3 regions of the Mesorhizobium sp. M0633 genome follow, and region 1 is predicted to be linked to each of the others. Evidence: predicted binding sites of a transcription regulator. Region 1 holds the regulator's gene; each other region holds the start of a gene.
What was found. The regulator LexA, encoded in region 1, represses DNA repair genes until DNA is damaged. The targets are predictions, from matches to a motif close to TGTTCNNNNTGTGTTCNG.
Positions count from the first base shown of each region.

Region 2: a site for LexA is predicted at 3,331-3,348, ahead of NKI47_RS11155 (helicase-related protein). Genes of this name have one in related genera too.
Region 3: a site for LexA is predicted at 4,219-4,236, ahead of parE (DNA topoisomerase IV subunit B). Genes of this name have one in related genera too.

Region 1 is NZ_JAMYQC010000022.1:85,641-91,832, forward strand. Features, by position in the region: gene NKI47_RS22140 (molybdopterin molybdotransferase MoeA) at 1-366, shown strand, start outside; partial or broken gene NKI47_RS22145 (hormone-sensitive lipase) at 374-1,203, opposite strand; gene kynU (kynureninase) at 1,299-2,546, opposite strand; gene lexA (transcriptional repressor LexA) at 2,995-3,729, shown strand; gene NKI47_RS22160 (ComEC/Rec2 family competence protein) at 3,723-6,188, opposite strand.
Region 2 is NZ_JAMYQC010000008.1:145,031-151,222, forward strand. Features, by position in the region: gene phaR (polyhydroxyalkanoate synthesis repressor PhaR) at 1-498, opposite strand, end outside; gene NKI47_RS11145 (acetyl-CoA C-acetyltransferase) at 777-1,964, shown strand; gene phbB (acetoacetyl-CoA reductase) at 2,059-2,784, shown strand; gene NKI47_RS11155 (helicase-related protein) at 3,516-6,192, shown strand, end outside.
Region 3 is NZ_JAMYQC010000003.1:293,027-299,218, forward strand. Features, by position in the region: gene NKI47_RS04975 (FUSC family protein) at 1-2,054, opposite strand, end outside; gene parE (DNA topoisomerase IV subunit B) at 2,097-4,148, opposite strand; gene NKI47_RS04985 (GGDEF domain-containing protein) at 4,422-5,591, shown strand; gene gcvP (aminomethyl-transferring glycine dehydrogenase) at 5,664-6,192, opposite strand, start outside.

The DNA of each region.
Region 1 (6,192 bases):
AAGCCGCTGATGTTCGGGCGGCTGGGCGACATCCGCTGCATCGGCCTGCCCGGCAATCCGGTGGCAAGCCTGGTCTGCACCCAGCTCTTCCTGAAGCCGTTGCTGGCGCAGCTCGGCGGCCGCGCCTTTCAGCAGGATATGCGTCGGGCGCGGCTCGGTACCGCCATGCCGGCCAATGATCTCAGGCAGGATTATGTGCGGGCTGTTGTCAGCACCAACGCCGGCGCGCTCGTGGCGACGCCGTTCGGCATCCAGGACTCCTCGATGCTGAAAATGCTGGCCGATGCCGACGGGCTGATCGTTCGCGCGCCGTTCGCTCCTGCCGCGGCGGCGGGCTCCCCCTGCGACGTGCTGATGCTACGCTGAACCTGCCTCACTCCGAAATCAAGGTCCGGGTCAGCGGATGGTCTGGATCGGCCAAACCGTCGATGATGTTGAAATGATGCCGGTCAGGTTCGACCACCGAGCTGGTCGCGGTACCCAGGCCGATCCAGATGTTGGCCAGCAACGCGCTCTGACGCAGGAATTCGGCGCGCTCGCCGCCGCTGGCCCAGCAGGTCAGGCGGGCCTTGTCCATCGGGCGCAGCAGCACCGGGCTTTCGGCCTGCGCCTCGGCCTCATCGATCGCGATCGTCTCGTTCATGCCGGTGCGCATGATCGGGCGCAAATCATGCACCCCCGAGATCGACACCACGTGACGAACGCGCCGGACCACTTCGGGCGCCAGCGGCGTCGTCGCCGTAACCATCCGGCTAACAAGATGGCCGCCGGCCGAGTGTCCGGTCAGCATCAGCGGCCCTGGGACCATCGCCGCCGCCTTGCCGATCGCCGCGCCGACTTCCTTGACGATGCCGCCAATGCGTATCTGCGGACAGAGCGTGTAGGACGGCATCGCCACCGCATAGCCGCGATCAACAGGGCCAGTGGCAAGATGCGACCAGAAATTTTTGTCGAATGCCATCCAGTAGCCGCCATGAACGAACACCACGAGTCCCTTGGGCTTGATGGCCGGCAGGAAAAGATCGAGCCGGTTGCGTGGGTTGTCGCCATAGGCCATGTCGAGCCGCGCCCTGCCCTCGGTCGAAAGCACGTCGCGGAAACCCGCGCGGGCTCGATCCAGGCCGCCGGCCAGCGATCGCTGCCGGCTACGTTGGCGCCGTTGGCATAGGCGTTGTCCCAATCGGCAATGTGACGTTCGAACACCCTGCGCCCTCCCTGGCATATGGCCTTGCAACGTAGCCGTGAGCATCGCGCGGCGCGTCGTCGCCAGCCTCACGATTCCAGCTCTCGCATCAATCTCAAGTGACAGCCGCCTTGATGGCGAAGCGCGCTTCCTTCCACGCACCGGTGCGCAGGATGTCCTCAAGCACTTCGACGGCCTGCCAGACATCGGCATAGCCGACATAGAGCGGCGTAAAGCCGAAGCGCATGGTCGATGGCGCGCGAAAATCGCCGATCACGCCACGTTCGATCAGCGCGCGCATGATCTGGTAGCCATGCTCATGCATGAATGAAATCTGGCTGCCGCGTTTTTCCCCATCGCGCGTGCTCTCGAGCGTGAGCCCGTAAGTGCCGCACTTTGCCTCGACAAGCTCAATGAACAGATCCGCCAGCGCGATGCTCTTCTTGCGCACCGCCGTCATGTCGACATCGTTCCAGATGTCGAGCGCGCCCTTCAGCGTGCGCATCGACAGGACCGGCTGGGTGCCGCACAGAAACCGGCGGATGCCGGTGCCGGCCGCATAGCCTGGCTCGAAGGCGAAGGGCCGTGCATGGCCCCACCAGCCGGTGAGCGGCTGCTGGATGTCGGAAAGATGCCGCTCAGCCGCATAGATGAAGGCAGGCGCGCCCGGGCCGCCATTCAGATATTTGTAGGTGCAGCCAACGGCAAAATCGGCGTTTGCCTTGTCGAGCTCGACTGACATCGCGCCGGCGGTGTGGCAGAGATCCCAGACGATCATCGCCCCGGCTTCCTGAGCCCTGCGCGTCAGCGCCGGCATGTCGCGCAGTTCGCCCGACTTGTAGTTGACGTGGTTGACCAGCACCACGGCGGTGCGTTCGTCGATCAGCTCTTCGATGGTCGGCGCGTCGATCCCCGAGAGGCGCAGCAGCGTATCTTTTCGCGTCGAAACCACACCCTCAGCCATGTAGAGGTCCGTCGGAAAACTATCGCCCTCGGCGACGATGACCTGCCGCTCCGGTCGCATGGCCATGGCGGCGTGCAGCAGCTTGTAGATGTTGACCGATGTCGTGTCGCAGACCACCGTCTGGCCGGCCGCGGCACCGATCAGGCGCCCGAGCTGGTCGCCAAGTTCAAGCGGCATGTTGAACCAGCCGGCCGTGTTCCATGCGCGGATGAGATCATGCGACCATTCTTCGGTCGCGGCCTTGTGCAGTTCATCGAAAGCGGCACGTGAAGCAGCTCCTAGCGAATTGCCGTCGAGATAGATCACTCCTTGCGGCAACACGAAGCGGTCGCGCATCGCGCGCAGCGGATCTGCGGCATCCATCGCCTTTATGGCGGCGAGATCGGGAATTCCTGTCATGATGTGCCTGCTCCCCCCAAAAATTCAACGCAACGCCGGACACGCATCGACTGTTCTTCCATCACCTGGTTGCGCGCAGCAAGGCTCCACCGGCGAGAAGCAGCCTGACCAGGCGACTGGAAACCAGGAGTTAACCCGAGGTTGGCGTTTTGAGTTCGTTTCGTTCACGGTGCATTGACCGAACCGCGCAGTCGATACGGGTTCAATTCCGTGCCCTTTGCCGACCGACGGCCGATGTCAGTGCTGCCTTCTGGGAAGCCAGAAGGCGCAAACGAAAGCAGAATCAAGGGGATGACGCTCGCGACGGTGAAAATGCGGCATTCCGGTAGGGGCGTGGTTTGTTTCCCAAGCCTTAACGCATTCATTAAACTTTAAACGGTTGCGGAACACAACTGGAACAGATAGTGTTTGTTCTGGGTTTGTTTTTCTGATTCTGTTGGGGGTCGCTATGCTGACACGCAAACAACACGAACTGCTTATGTTCATCCACGAAAGGTTGAAGGAAAGCGGTATTCCGCCCTCCTTCGACGAGATGAAGGAGGCGCTCGACCTGGCTTCCAAATCGGGAATCCATCGGCTGATTACGGCGCTGGAGGAGCGCGGCTTCATTCGCCGTTTGCCCAACCGGGCCCGTGCGCTGGAGGTGCTGCGCCTGCCTGACTCGATCGCCCCCGGCCTCAATGCGGCACGCAAGTTCTCGCCGAGTGTCATCCAGGGTAGTCTTGGGCAAGGCGCCCCTCGGCAGGGCAAGCCGACATCGTCGCGCGTCCCTGCAGCCGGCAATGACGACGATGTCGTCGCCGCCGTTTCGATCCCGGTGATGGGCCGCATCGCCGCCGGTGTGCCGATCGACGCCATCCAGCACCAGACGCATTCGATTTCGGTGCCGCCGGATATGATCATGGGCGGCGAGCATTATGCGCTCGAGGTCAAAGGCGATTCGATGATCGAGGCCGGCATTTTCGACGGCGACACGGTGATCATCCGCAATGCCGATACGGCGAGCCCCGGTGAGATCGTGGTGGCACTGGTCGACGAGGAGGAAGCGACGCTGAAGCGGTTCCGCCGCAAGGGCGCCTCGATCGCCCTGGAAGCCGCCAATCCGGCCTACGAGACGCGCATCTTCGGACCAGACAGGGTCAAGGTGCAGGGCAAGCTCGTCGGACTGATCCGCCGCTACTGAGCTCCGCCCTTGGCGCCGGCTTTGGGGTTGTCGGCCCTGCGGTATGGCGGCAGGCCCCGTGCCGCGCGTGAAAATTTCCGCTGCACGTGCCAGGGCCGGTATGATTTTTCGACCGCGAAACGGATTTCGGCGCGCGTTGCCGCTTGTGGATCGAAGTAGACGGCGGCACTTCCCGCGCGCGCCAGTTGCCGTTTGGTGACGACGAGGACCAGTCGGTCGTAGTAGCAGGGGTTATGGGCGGTGGCGTCGTCGATGACGATCAAGCTGGCAAAGGCGCAGGCTGGCCGCGCAGTATCGCGGTCCTTGGCTTGCGCGATGATCGCGCCGGATGGATGCCTGGCAAGGCAGAGGCCGTCCGTGCAAATGAACGGCATGCCCGGCGGTAGGTCGGCCGGATCGGCAATGTCGAATTGCGGGTCGTTCTTTCCAGGTGTTTCCGGCGCGACGATAGCCTCTGATGTGAGCGCGCGTTTCCAGTTGTCGATGGTGAACTCATTCGGGCGTGCCCGGTTGACCGCGAGTTCACCGCTGCCGATCGGCAGCGCGACCAGCCGTGCGTCCTCCGAGACCAATACGTCGGGTATGCGTGTCTGCGTTGTCGTCAGCAAGCCGGCGAGCGCAAAAGGAAGTGCCGCCAGCCGCAACCAGGTCGTCGCCATGCTGGCAATGACGAGGGCGATCGTCACCAGAAGGACGGATCTCAGCGAAATTAGCCCGACCGCATCGATCGGCGAGCGCTCCGAGATCCACCCGGACAGGGCGATCATCGCCGTCAGCCCCTTGCCCATGACATAGAGGAAAGGGCCATCCGCACCGAACGGCATCGCCAGCGCGCTGAGAACGGCGAAGGGCATGACGACCAGTGAGACGATGGGCATGATGGCCAGATTGGCGAACAGGCTGAGAGGCGCCACGCGCTGGAAATGCCATATGGCGAAAAGCGCCGTGGCGCTCCCTGCAATGATCGAGGTCATCGCCAGACCGCACATGCCCAGCAGGACCTTTCGAGTGGCAAAGCGTAGCGGCGACCGCCGCGGCGGCGGCGTGGTGGCCCTGCCGGCGCGGTAATCGGACCAGCCTGCATAGGCGCCGACAAGGGCCGCCGTCGCGGCGAAGGACATCTGGAAACTCGGACCGACCACCTCGTGCGGCGACACCAGGATGACCGCGATGGCCGAGATCGCCAGGTTGCGCATGGTGAGCGCGGCCCGGTCGAACAGCACGGCGATAAGCATCACCGCCAGCATGATGAAGCTGCGTTCGGCCGCCACGACAATGCCGGAAAAGACGAGGTAGGCCGAAATCGAAAAAAGCGCGGCGGCCGCGGCATATTTCTTGACCGGCCGTCGCGATGAGAAATCGGGAAACAGCGCAAAGGCACCCCGCAGCAGCGCCATGATGGTGCCGGCGACCAACGCCATATGCAGCCCCGAGATGGAGATGATGTGGTAGATGCCGGTGCGCCGCATCGCTTCGTTGATCTCCTCGGGAATGCCGGCGCGCACGCCGACGATCAGCGCAGCAGCAATCTCGCCCTCGGCACCGCCGATGCGGCTGCGGATATGGTCGGCGATGGATTCGCGCGCGTCTTCGATCGCGGAAGAAAGCTGCGCGGCAAGCGGCATGCTGCCCGACGACACGACTTTCGGATTGCCGAGAAAAAAGCCGCTGCCGCCGATACCGGCGAAATAGCTGTCGAAGGAGAAATCATAGCTGTCGGGCCGCACCGGGCCGGTCGGCGGCAGCAGCCGCACATAGCCGGTGATCTCGGAACCGGCGGTCAGCTCAGCCGGTATCTTCATCGCCGAAACGCGGACCCGTTCCGGCATGTAGCGCAGTGTCGGCCTGGCGGTTGAGATCACATCGATTGTCAGCCTGATGCGGCCGCTCGCCATGGGCTCGTACGATACGACGCGACCCGTCAGCCGCGTCGAGATTTCGGAACCGAGCATATGCGTTCCGACACGCCATGTCTCGAACTTGGCGGCAAGTACGCCAAGCGCGCAGAGCAGCGCCACCATGAAGCACAGGCGCGTCCTGGGCCATGACCGTGAGACGACGGTACAAAGGGCCGCGAGGAGCGCGATTGCGATCGGCTGTGGAAAGGCCGGCTCCACCGACAGCCCGAAATATACGACCACCCCGCATGCGAGGAACACCGGCACCAGCAGGAAGGCGATGCCGCGGTCGAGTTCCAGGCCGGCTGCCGAGGTTACGCTGTTGCGGATACGGGACGGTGACGGGAGGCGGAAACGCCTGGGCAGGCGTACGATGGGCTCGCCCGCGGGCACGAGAACCGCTGCTGGGTCGCTGGCCGGCAGCGACGGAGCATCGAAGCGCGGAGCGGGTAGCAATGCCGGTGCCGGCAGGACAGGCGGGGGAGCGGCAAACAGCAAGCGTTCGCTGACGCCGCTGCCAACGTCCACGCCCTCGCCCGCACCACGGCCTCGCACAGCCATCGGG
Region 2 (6,192 bases), on a different contig from region 1:
TGCCGGCGCCGAGCCCGCGGGCGGGAACGGCGTGAACAGCCGCATGGCGTTCTGGAACATTTCCATGTTGCGCCGCGTCTGCTCCTCCAGCACCTTGATTGGTGTCGCGATCTTCATCATGTCCATCGGCGACTTGCCGAGCGCATCTTTCATCTGCTCGCGAAAGCGTTCCTGCTCCTTAGAGAAGGCCAGCATCGACTGCTCGAGAAAGCTCGGCACGATCATCTGCATCTGGTCGCCGTAATAGGCGATGAGCTGACGCAGGAACGGGATCGGCAGCATGTTCTGCCCGTCCTTGTTCTCCAGCTCGAAGATGATCTGGGTCAGTACCGGATGCGTGATGTCGTCACCGGTCTTGGCGTCCTGGACAGTAAAGTCCTCGCCTCTTTTGACCATTTCAGCGAGATCCTCGAGCGTCACATAGGTGCTGGTGCCCGTATTGTAGAGACGGCGATTGGCATATTTCTTGATAACAATAGGTTCGTCTTTTGCGGCCATCTGCATCCTCCCCGGACACCGGGCAGCTTAAGTAAGCCGCCGGTAACGATTGCGCCTTTTTAAAGGATATGCGCAAAAGCGTCATGAATCCAAGCAGTTTGTGCAGTGCGGGACCATTTTATGCTGCGCAGCACGGATGGGCCGTCATCGCAGCGACGCGCGGCCTGCTTGCCGCGGAGGAACGCCATGCCCATTTCGGGTTTGACTCGGGTTGTGGAAAGGGCAAGAAAAGTCCCCGACGGCACCCGAAATCGTTCCCCGAAAGCCTGGAGAAGAATATGTCCGCTTCCAACGCCATCGTTGTCGCCAGTGCAGCGCGCACGCCCGTCGGCTCCTTCAACGGCGCCTTCGCCAACACCCCAGCCCATGAATTGGGTGCCGTCGCCGTCAGGGAAGCGCTGGTCCGTGCCGGCGTCGACGGCAAGGAGGTGGACGAGGTCATCCTCGGCCAGATCCTGACCGCGGCTCAAGGGCAGAACCCGGCGCGGCAGGCGGCAATGGCTGCCGGCGTACCGCAGGAGGCGACCTCCTGGGGCCTGAACCAGCTCTGCGGCTCGGGCTTGCGCGCCATCGCGCTCGGCATGCAGCAGATCGCCCAGGGCGACGCGAGGATCATCGTTGCCGGCGGCCAGGAATCGATGTCGATGGCTCCGCATGCACAGCATCTGCGCGGTGGCGTCAAGATGGGCGATTTCAAGCTGATCGACACCATGATCAAGGACGGCCTGACCGATGCCTTCTATGGCTATCATATGGGCAACACCGCTGAGAACGTCGCCCGCCAGTTCCAGATCACCCGCGACGACCAGGACCAGTTCGCACTGGCTTCCCAGAACAAGGCCGAGGCCGCGCAGAAAGCCGGGAAATTCAAGGACGAGATCGTTGCCTTTACAGTCAAGGGCAGGAAGGGCGACACTGTAGTCGACCAGGATGAATACATCCGCCACGGCGCGACAATCGATGCCATGACCAAGCTCAAGCCCGCCTTCGATAAGGAAGGCACGGTGACTGCTGCCAATGCTTCCGGCATCAACGACGGTGCCGCCGCCGTGGTGCTGATGACCGAAGCGGAAGCCGCAAGGCGCGGCATCACACCGCTGGTGCGTATCGTTTCCTGGGCGACCGCCGGTGTCGACCCGCAGATCATGGGGACGGGACCGATCCCCTCCTCGCGCAAGGCGCTGGCCAAGGCCGGCTGGTCGGTCGGCGACCTCGATCTGGTCGAAGCCAACGAGGCCTTTGCCGCGCAGGCCTGCGCCGTCAACAAGGACATGGGCTGGGATCCGGCCATCGTCAACGTCAATGGCGGCGCCATCGCCATCGGCCATCCGGTCGGCGCCTCGGGCGCCCGCATCTTCAACACGCTGGTCTACGAGATGCGCCGCAGAAGTGCCAAGAAAGGCCTTGCCACGCTGTGCATCGGCGGCGGCATGGGTGTTGCCATGTGCGTGGAAGCAATGGGATGAATGGCAAATTGTGAATGGTGAATGGTGAATGGAAGATCGGAGGGCTTACGCAATAACCATTCACCATTCACCATTCACTCTGGGAGGGAAACGCATGACAAAGGTTGCAATCGTCACAGGCGGGTCGCGCGGCATCGGCGCGGCGATATCGGTCGCCTTGAAAAGCGCCGGCTATTCGGTCGCCGCAAACTACGCCGGCAATGAGGAAGCGGCGGCAAAGTTCAAGGCCGCGACCGGCATCCCGGTCTATAGATGGTCGGTCGCCGACTACGAGGCCTGCGCCGCCGGCATCAAACAGATCGAAGCCGATCTCGGTCCCGTCTCGGTGCTGGTCAACAATGCCGGCATCACTCGCGACGCGATGTTCCACAAGATGACGCGCGAGCAATGGAAAGAGGTCCTCGACACCAACCTTTCCGGCGTCTTCAACATGACGCATCCGTTGTGGGGCGGCATGCGCGACCGCAAGTTCGGTCGCATCATCACCATCTCCTCGATCAACGGCCAGAAAGGCCAGGCCGGCCAGGTCAATTATTCGGCCTCGAAGGCCGGCGATATCGGCTTCACCAAGGCACTGGCCCAGGAAGGCGCGCGCGCCGGCATCACCGTCAACGTCATTTGCCCCGGGTACATCGCCACCGAGATGGTCAAGGCAATGGACGAGAAGGTCCTCAACGAGCGCGTCATCCCGCACATCCCGGTCGGCCGTCTCGGCGAGCCGGAGGAAATCGCGCGCTGCGTCGTCTTCCTCGCTTCCGACGATGCCGGTTTCATCACCGGCTCGACCATATCAGCCAATGGCGGCCAGTACATCGCCTGATCGTTTATCTTTACGTTGAGACAGATACGCGCTTGGACGAACGGGCCTGCAAAACGGCCCGTTTCTATAGCGGTCTTCCCGTTGCAAGATCTCGATGCAGCACGCTGCCCCAATCCGGCACGCAAAGGTTAACGGCAAACTCGCAGCCTGTGCAAAAACCGCCCGGCAGCCTGTGGATTCTAGGTGGAAAAGCTGTTCACAACACAACATGCTGCGGTGAACAAACCAAGAAACTTCGGCTATCTCTGATTCGTCGCCGATTCGTTCCGGCTTTGAGCGGAACGTTAACGGCGAGAGCTGAAAACACCCTCGAAATGATTAAAGCGCGTTAGGAAACATCAATAATTTCATAATGTTGTGCGAAGCAGATTGGCCAGCCACGACCATTCACCGGCAGAGGTTAACCGCAGTGCTCGCGTGGATGCCGCCTGCATAAATCGGGCCAGTTTCCGTGATTCAGCATGTGGTGAGGTACGCCGACAGAAAACCCAGATGTAGCCGTGAACAAACCCTGAATCAGCGTGAGTCAGTGATTCGTCGCTGATTCGTTCCAGACTCGTTCCAACTGTTAATCGGGAACAGATTTTCTGGCTTCGAACCAACCAATCGGCCTGCCCTCGGCATATTCCGCTTTCGCTTCGTGCCCGAAATCCCTATGTGTCGCCTGTCATACGCGGCCAATATGGGCGCGCTCCCGACAATGCGAGGCAGAGAGCCTTATTTCCAGGCCGATGAACATCTATCCGAAACACACTGAACCGCTGATCCTGTCGGGTCGAGACGTGACGGCCGTGGTCGGCCCGACCAACACCGGCAAGACCCACCTCGCCATCGAACGCATGGTGGCGCACGAAAGCGGCGTCATCGGCCTGCCGCTCAGGCTGCTTGCCCGCGAGGTCTATACGCGCGTCTGCGAGAAGGTCGGCGCCCATAAGGTTGCGCTCATCACCGGCGAGGAAAAGATCCAGCCGGCTGGCGCGAAATACTCGGTCTGCACCGTGGAAGCGATGCCGCGCGAGACCGACGCCGCCTTCGTTGCCATCGACGAGGTCCAGCTCGCCGGCGATCTCGAACGCGGCCACATCTTCACCGATCGCATCCTGCATCTACGCGGCCGCCAGGAGACGCTGCTGCTGGGTGCGGCCACCATGCACGGCATCCTGCAGCGCCTGCTGCGGGGCGTGTCGGTGGTGACCCGGCCACGCCTGTCGCATCTTGCCTATGTCGGCTCGAAGAAGCTGACCCGCCTGCCGCGGCGCACCGCGATCGTCGCCTTCTCGGCCGACGAGGTCTATGCCATCGCCGAGCTGATCCGCCGCCAGCAGGGCGGTGCCGCCGTCGTGCTCGGCGCACTCAGCCCGCGCACCCGCAACGCCCAGGTGGCGCTGTTCCAGTCGGGCGACGTCGACTACCTCGTCGCCACCGACGCCATCGGCATGGGCCTCAACCTCGACCTCGACCACGTCGCCTTCGCCCAGAACCGCAAATTCGACGGCTACCAGTACCGCAACCTGACGGCGGCCGAGCTCGGCCAGATTGCCGGCCGGGCCGGCCGGCATCTGCGCGACGGCACCTTCGGCGTCACCGGCCAGGTCGATCCGCTGGATGATGAACTGGTCAACAAGATCGAGGCGCATGATTTCGATCCGGTGAAAGTGCTGCAGTGGCGTACCGCGCATTTCGATTTCGCCAACCTCGATGCGCTGAAGCGCTCGATCGAGACCAACGCCCCGGTCGAAGGCCTGACGCGCGCGCTGCCGGCAGTAGACGCGCAGGCGCTCGAGCATCTGTCGCGCGACGAGGACGTCCGGGCACTCACCACCGATGCCAGACGCGTGGCGCTGCTGTGGGAAGCCTGCGCGCTGCCCGACTACAGGAAGATCGCGCCGGCCCAGCACGCCGACTTGATCGCCTCCATCTACATGGACCTTGCCAGGCACGGCCATGTCGACGAGAACTACATGGCCGAGCAGGTGCGCCGTGCCGACACCACCGAAGGCGACATCGACACGCTATCGCACAGGATTGCCCAGATCCGCACATGGACCTTCGTCTCCAACCGGCCCGGCTGGCTGGCCGATCGGGCACACTGGCAGGAAAAGACGCGCGAAATCGAAGACAGATTGTCGGATGCGCTGCATGAGCGGTTGACGAAACGTTTTGTAGACCGCAGGACTTCCGTCCTCATGCGGCGCCTTAGAGAAAACACGATGCCTGAAGCCGAAATCAGCCCAACCGGAACCGTCCTCGTCGAAGGCCATCACGTCGGCGAGCTGCAGGGTTTCCGCTTCACCGCCGACCAGAGCGCCGGCGGCGAGGATGCCAAGGCGGTGCGGGCGGCGGCGCAGAAGGCGCTTGCCGCCGAGTTCGAAGCGCGGGCCGAGCGGTTCGGCGCCTCTGCCAATGGCGACATTGCGCTGGGTTCGGATGGCACGCTGCGCTGGATCGGCGCACCGATCGGCACGCTGGTTGCCGGCGAAGACGCTTTGAAGCCGCGTCTCGTTCTGCTCGCCGACGAGCAACTCACCGGCCCGGCACGCGACAAGGTTGCGGCGCGCGCCGAGCGCTTCGTCAACTTCCAGATCGAATCCCTGCTGAAGCCGCTGGTCGACCTCAAGAATGCGGAGCAGATCACCGGCATCGGCCGCGGCATTGCTTTCCAGCTCGTCGAGCATTTCGGCCTCATCAACCGTCGCGACATCGCCGACGAGATGAAATCCCTCGACCAGGAAGGCCGCGCGGCGCTTCGCCGTCTCGGAGTGCGCTTCGGCGCCTACCATGTCTTCGTGCCGGCGCTGATCAAACCGGCGCCGGCGGGGCTGATAACGCTGCTGTGGGCGCTGAGAAACGACGGCAAGGACAAGCCCGGCTTCGGCGATGTCGTTCACGCACTGGCCTCCGGCCGCACCTCGGTGGTCATCGATCCGACCTTCGACAAGACCTTCTACAAGCTTGCCGGCTACCGCAATCTTGGCCGGCGTGCTGTACGCGTCGATATTCTCGAACGGCTGGCCGACCTGATCCGGCCGGCGACCAACTGGAAGCCGGGCCTCGGCCCTCGCCCCGACGGCGCCTATGACGGTCAGTCCTTCATGGTGACGCCGCCGATGATGTCGATTCTCGGCGCCACCGCCGACGACATGGAAGAAATCCTGAAGGGACTCGGCTATCGCGCCGATGCCAAACCGGCGGCCGAGGTCAAGGCGCGGCTCGAAGCACAGGACAATGCCGCGCGTGAAGCTGCCGCTGCAAAGCAGGCGGCGGAAGAGGCTGCGCGAGTCGAGCAGGCGAGGATGGCGGAAGCATCTGCCGCGGCAGAGCCGCCGGCGGAGGCTTCGGAACCTGTGTCGGATGCGGCTCCTGTTGCGGAGGCGGCGGCCGAAGCTGTGACCGAAGCGACGGCAGAGC
Region 3 (6,192 bases), on a different contig from region 1:
TTCGCGAAAAAATCCGGAAAATCCTCGATCGCGGCGGCGATGATGCGCAGCGAGGCGGCGATCTGCAGCATTTCGGCCGCGACGCTGCGCTCCGCGATGCCTGCTGCATACTGCCTGGCGACTGCGACGGTCGCCGTCTGCGGCTCGCCGACGCGCCTGAACAGCAGTTCGCGTGCCAGCCCGCGCAGGAAATTGGTGATGGAAAGTGCCGTTTCGGATGGCATCGTGGAACTTTGCTGCGCGTTGCGCAGCCGCAGGATTTCGAGGCCGACGGTAACCGCAGCTATGCCGCCGCCGAGAACCGCATCGCCTTTCTTGCCGGCGTTCTGCAGCAGTGGCATCAACTGGTTGATCCGGTCGTAGGCAAGGCTTTCGAAGGCCGATCGCCGCGGTAGGCGGTCGTGCAGGCAAAGGCGTGCAAGATCTTCGCGCATGGTTTGCAGGATGCGGTTGACTGTAACCCAGGGGTCGGCGGGCAGCACGACGGCGAAGACGCCGATCGCCAGAAGAATGCCGACAAGGACCGCTGCCGAATTGGCGAGGAACGGCTCCGGATCGTAGGTCATGACCTGATGTGGGCTGAGGAAGGCGAGGAAATTGATCGCAAAGGCCGTTGCCACGCCGACATAGCGCGGATTGGCCATGCCCAGTGCCGCTGGCACCAGGATCGGCACGACAAAGACCATGAACCATCCGAAGCCTGGCAAAGCCGGAAGCGCCAACTGGCCGATGAGAAACGCAAAGGGCAGGGCGAGCAACGTGCCCTCGAAGAAGTTCCATGCCGACCGGATCGGATCGGGGCGAGCGGCGAACAGGCTGGAGACGACGGCGACCAGAATGACCGTGCCGGTCGCGTCCGACCATTTCGTCGCCAGCCAGAAGCCGGCGACCAGGAGCGTGGCGATTGCTGCGCGCACGGCATTGCGCGATGCCGCACGGTAATCGCGGTGCACCACCAGCGCTGGCTGCCGCCGTTCGCGACTGGCACGAGACGGGGGAGAGCGGAGTGCATCCAGGCCGCGCAGCACTTGCTGCATTGCCTCGGCGAAGTCGGCGGCAATGGTTAGGCGGGTGACAGTGCCAGCCCAGTCAATGTCTTGCCCGGCCGCGATGTCAGGCATCTGCCGTGCCTTGCCGGCGATTGCGTCGAGCCGCGCCACCCAGGGCGCCGTATCGTCCAGCGCGCCCGGCTTGGCTACCAGTTCGCCGACAACGGCCTGCAACTCGGCGCGAACGGGGATGAGGGCTGCATTCTTCGGCGCGGCGTGGGCATGCAGCGCACGCGCCGCCGACAGGGCCGACAGAAGCTGGCCGATGGTACGCCGGACCGGATAGGCGCGGGTGGCGAGGCTCGGCCCCTCCAGCCTTGCGTAGGTGCGCATCTCGCCGAGCGTCTGGACGTCGCCGATCAGCTTGCGGTGCAGCCCGGCAAGCTTTTCCGCATCGCCGCCGGAAAAAGCGCCGTCCGCATAGGCCGCCAGGTCGAGAATGCTGCGTTTCAGTCTTGAGATGATGGCGTCGGCGGCCAGTTTCGGCAGGATCAGCCGGCTGGTCAGCGCAGCGCAGACGATACCAAGCACGATTTCCGCGCAGCGCGCCACGGCGAGATCGATGACGAGGTGCGGCTGGCCGAAAGCCGCCAGGCCGATGATCATCGCGGTGTAGCCGGCAAGCGCCGCGCCATAGGCTTCCGGATTGCGTAGCAGCGACGAGACCAGCGAGCAGATGCCGATCCAGCCGGCAAGAACTGCAACCAGCAACCACGGGTTGGCATCGAAAACAGTGGTAATGCCGATCGCCGCCAGCGCGCCGGCAAGCGTGCCGAGGAGACGATAAAACCCCTTCGCCAGCACCATGCCGGCGACCGGCTGTGCGACGATGAACACCGTCATCATCGCCCATTGCGGGTGGTCGAGCTTCAGCGCATAGGCGGCCAAAATCGCGATGAGGCCGGCCGAAACGGTGCGCAGGGCAAAGATCCAGTCCGAGCGCGTCGGCCGCGTCAGGCCAGCGATCCGCGTGCCGATATCGTCCTTCAGCCGCGCCCAGGTCAAGTGCTCGTCTCCAGCTCAGAAGGCCAAGCTAGCGGCGGGAGCTCAGATATCCAGCACTTCCGTCTCGGCGAATTCCGCGCGTTCCTGGATGAACCGGAAACGGGCCTCGGGCTTGGTCCCCATCAATGCGTCGACCGCATCCTTGGTCGCCGCCTCGGCATCGATAACGTCGACCCTGAGCAGCGTGCGCTTTTTCGGGTCCATGGTGGTTTCCTTGAGCTGGGCGGCCATCATTTCGCCCAGCCCCTTGAAGCGGCCGATTTCGATCTTGCCGCGCCCGGTGAATTCGGTGCGCAGGAGTTCGTCCTTGTGCGCGTCGTTGCGGGCATAGGCGACCTTGCCGCCTTGCCGGATCGAATAAAGCGGCGGCACCGCCAGATAGAGATGGCCGCCGCGGACCAGGCTTGGCATCTCCTGGTAGAAAAAGGTGATCAGCAGCGAGGCGATATGGGCGCCGTCGACGTCGGCATCGGTCATGATGATGACCCGGTCGTAACGCAGGTCCTCGTCGCGGTATCTCGAGCGCGTGCCGCAGCCAAGCGCCTGGATGAGGTCGGATATCTGCTGGTTGGCGGCAAGCTTGTCGTTGCCGGCGCTGGCGACGTTGAGGATCTTGCCGCGCAGGGGCAGCACCGCCTGGCTGGCGCGGTCGCGCGCCTGCTTTGCCGAACCGCCCGCCGAATCGCCCTCGACGATGAACAGCTCGGCACCGGCGGCGGCATTCTGCGTGCAGTCGGCGAGCTTGCCGGGCAGGCGCAGCTTGCGCACCGCACTCTTGCGCGACACTTCCTTTTCCTGGCGGCGGCGCACCCGCTCGTCGGCGCGCGCGATCACCCATTCGAGCAGTTTCGAAGCCTCCTGCGGATTGTCGGCCAGCCAGTGGTCGAACGGGTCGCGGATGGCGCTTTCGACGATGCGGATCGCCTCGATCGTCGCCAGCCTGTCCTTGGTCTGGCCGACGAATTCCGGTTCGCGGATGAACACCGACAGCATGCCCGCCGCCGAGATCATCACATCCTCGGAAGTGACGATCGAGGCGCGCTTGTTGCCGACCAGGTCGGCATAAGCGCGCAAGCCGCGCGTCAGGACGTTGCGGAAGCCGGCCTCATGCGTGCCGCCTTCGGCGGTCGGAATGGTGTTGCAATAGGAATTGATAAAACCGTCGCCGCCGAACCAGGTTACCGCCCATTCGAGCGAACCGTGGCCACCCTGCTTCTCGCTCTTACCGGCAAACATTTCACGGGTGACCTGGAATTCGTCGCCGAGCGAGGCTTTCAGATAATCCTTGAGGCCGCCCGGAAAATGGAATTCTGCCTTGGCCGGCGTCGTGTCCTTTTCCTTGATCAGCGACGGATCGCAGGTCCAGCGGATTTCGACACCGCCGAACAGATAGGCCTTTGACCGCGCCATGCGGTAGAGCCGCGCCGGCTCGAAAGCAGCACCCTTGCCGAAAATCTGCTCGTCTGGATGGAAGCGGATCTTCGTGCCGCGGCGGTTGTGCACCTCGCCGAGCTGCTCCAGGCCGGTCACCGGAACGCCTCGCGAGAAGCGCTGGCGATAGAGCTTGCGCCCAATCGCGACCTCGACCTCGAGATGGTCGGACAGCGCGTTGACCACGGAAACGCCGACACCGTGCAGGCCGCCGGACGTCTCGTAAACCTTGCTGTCGAACTTGCCGCCTGAATGCAGCGTCGTCATGATGAGTTCGAGCGCCGGCTTCTTGAATTTCGGGTGCGGATCGACCGGAATGCCGCGGCCGTTGTCGGTGACGGACAGGTATCCGTTGGCGGACAGCTCGACATCGATGAAAGTCGCATGGCCGGCGACCGCCTCGTCCATCGAATTGTCGATGACTTCGGCGAACAGATGGTGCATCGCCTTGTCGTCGGTGCCGCCAATGTACATGCCCGGGCGCCGTCGCACCGGCTCCAGCCCCTCCAGCACTTCGATGTCGGCGGCACTATAGCTCTCGCTGGCGTCGCGGGGCGCCGGCCGCTTCGCCGCCTGCACCAGCGGGTCGGCCGGGCGCGCGGCGGCGCGAGCCGGTTGCGGCTGCTTGTCCAATTTGGCGAAAAGATCGTTATTGTCGTCCATGCCGATCCTGGATTCCGATGCTGCGAATCACCACCCGATACTGCCACGCTTTTCGCGGGCAGGCGACGGAGGTTCCTGTTACGTTCGAGGATAGAGCCTCTTACTGCAAAACCATTCGACAGCCAAGCGGCGGAAATGGGGTCGAAGCCTGGAGCATCGACGCTTTGTAAACCTTGTCCGAAGGTTACGCCGCAAGGTTGGCTGAAAAACGATATCCGCGAACTGTCGCTGACCTAGAATGCAGTGGAACCCTCAAGAGGCTGTCGCTTAAGCATGTTGGATTACAGTTCGCTTCTGCTCGCGGCGGCGCTGTCGGGCACGTGCCTTAGCATCACCATGTTTGCGATCTGGTTCAGCGCGCCACAGGCACGCTTTGTGCTGACGGTGGCCTGCGGCATTCTCGTGCTGGTCGCACATGTCGTGTTGTTCTGGCATTACACCAGGGATCCAAGCGCCTGGCTTTGCCAGATCGTGCTTGTGCTTCTCAGCCTCGGCTTCCTGATCATCTGCCTGTCGGCCATGCAATATCTCGGCATAGGCGACTACAGGCGAGCCATCTTGCCGACCTTGGTTGCGATGGCCGTTTGCGCGGGCGCGACGTATCTCGGGTTTGATGGTGTCGGCTTCATTGTCACCTACGCGACGGTAACGGCGCTGCTCTCGCTCATCGGGGCGATGTTCTGGATTGAGGGTGGTCACGATCGCCGGATATTGCTGGTCGTCTCGTTCCTGAGCGGCGTCTGTGCGCTGTCGTTCGGACTTTGCGGCGCGGTCCTGCTGGTCACGGGCCAATGGGTGCTGGGTGTTGCGCCCGACAATTGGGCCGAGCGGGTGAATTCCGTCGTGGCCGTCGCCTGCATGACCGGGCTCGGCGCATTGACGCTCTCCCTGCACCATTTGCAGGCGCAGATCGAATTGAAGGCCGAGACGATGACCGATCCATTGACCGGGCTGATGAATCGGCGGGCGTTGACGGCACTCTACGGCGAGCGGGTCTTCGGCCCGTTCATGTCCGTCGCCATGTTCGACCTCGACCATTTCAAGAGGACGAACGACGTATTCGGTCACCCGGTCGGCGACCAGGTCCTGCGCCGCTTTGCCGCCGTCATCAGGAAATACGCCCGGACCGGCGTCGACGCCTTCCGGTTGGGCGGCGAGGAATTCGTGCTCGTCATGTCGCGGATGACGGAAGAGAAGGCCTATGACATTGCGAGCAAGATCAGCGTCGCCTTCGGCACGGAAGTCGTGGCCACCCAACTCGGTCCGTTGCGAAGCACAGTCAGCGGCGGCATCGGCTTTGGCGGAACAAACGGCACCGGTCTCGACGATGTGCTGGCCGAAGCCGACGCAGCACTCTATGCGGCAAAGCGCGCCGGGCGAAATCGCGTCGTCGTCCGGGACCGGGCGAGCAAGGCCGACGGGCCGGCCTTGCGTTCTGCCTGATTGAGGTTTCTATCTTCTTGTTAGACCCATGATCTTGTCCGAAAACCGGATTCCACTTTTCGGGATCATGATCTATTCCGCCGCACCCAGATATTCCGACAGCGGCGGGCAGGAGCAGACAAGGTTGCGGTCGCCGGCGACATTGTCGATGCGCGACACCGGCGGCCAGTATTTTGCCGCCGTGTCGGCATCGCCGGCGGGGTAGGCCGCCTCCAGGCGCGAATAGGGATGGGTCCACTGGCCGGCCAACGCCTCGGCGGCGGTGTGTGGCGCGTTGACCAGAGGATTGTCGCCCAACGGCCATTCGCCCTTCGCCACCTTGGCTGCCTCGCCGGCTATGGCGATCATCGCCTCGCAGAAGCGATCCAGCTCGCGCTTGGGCTCGGACTCGGTCGGCTCCACCATCAGTGTGCCGGCCACCGGGAAAGACATGGTCGGTGCATGGAAACCATAGTCGATCAGCCGCTTGGCGATATCGTCGACGCTGATGCCGGCGCTGTCTTTGAGCACGCGGGTGTCGAGGATGCATTCATGCGCAACGCGTCCGTTGCGCCCTTTGTAAAGCAGGGGGAAATGCTCGCCGAGCCGCGTCGCCACATAG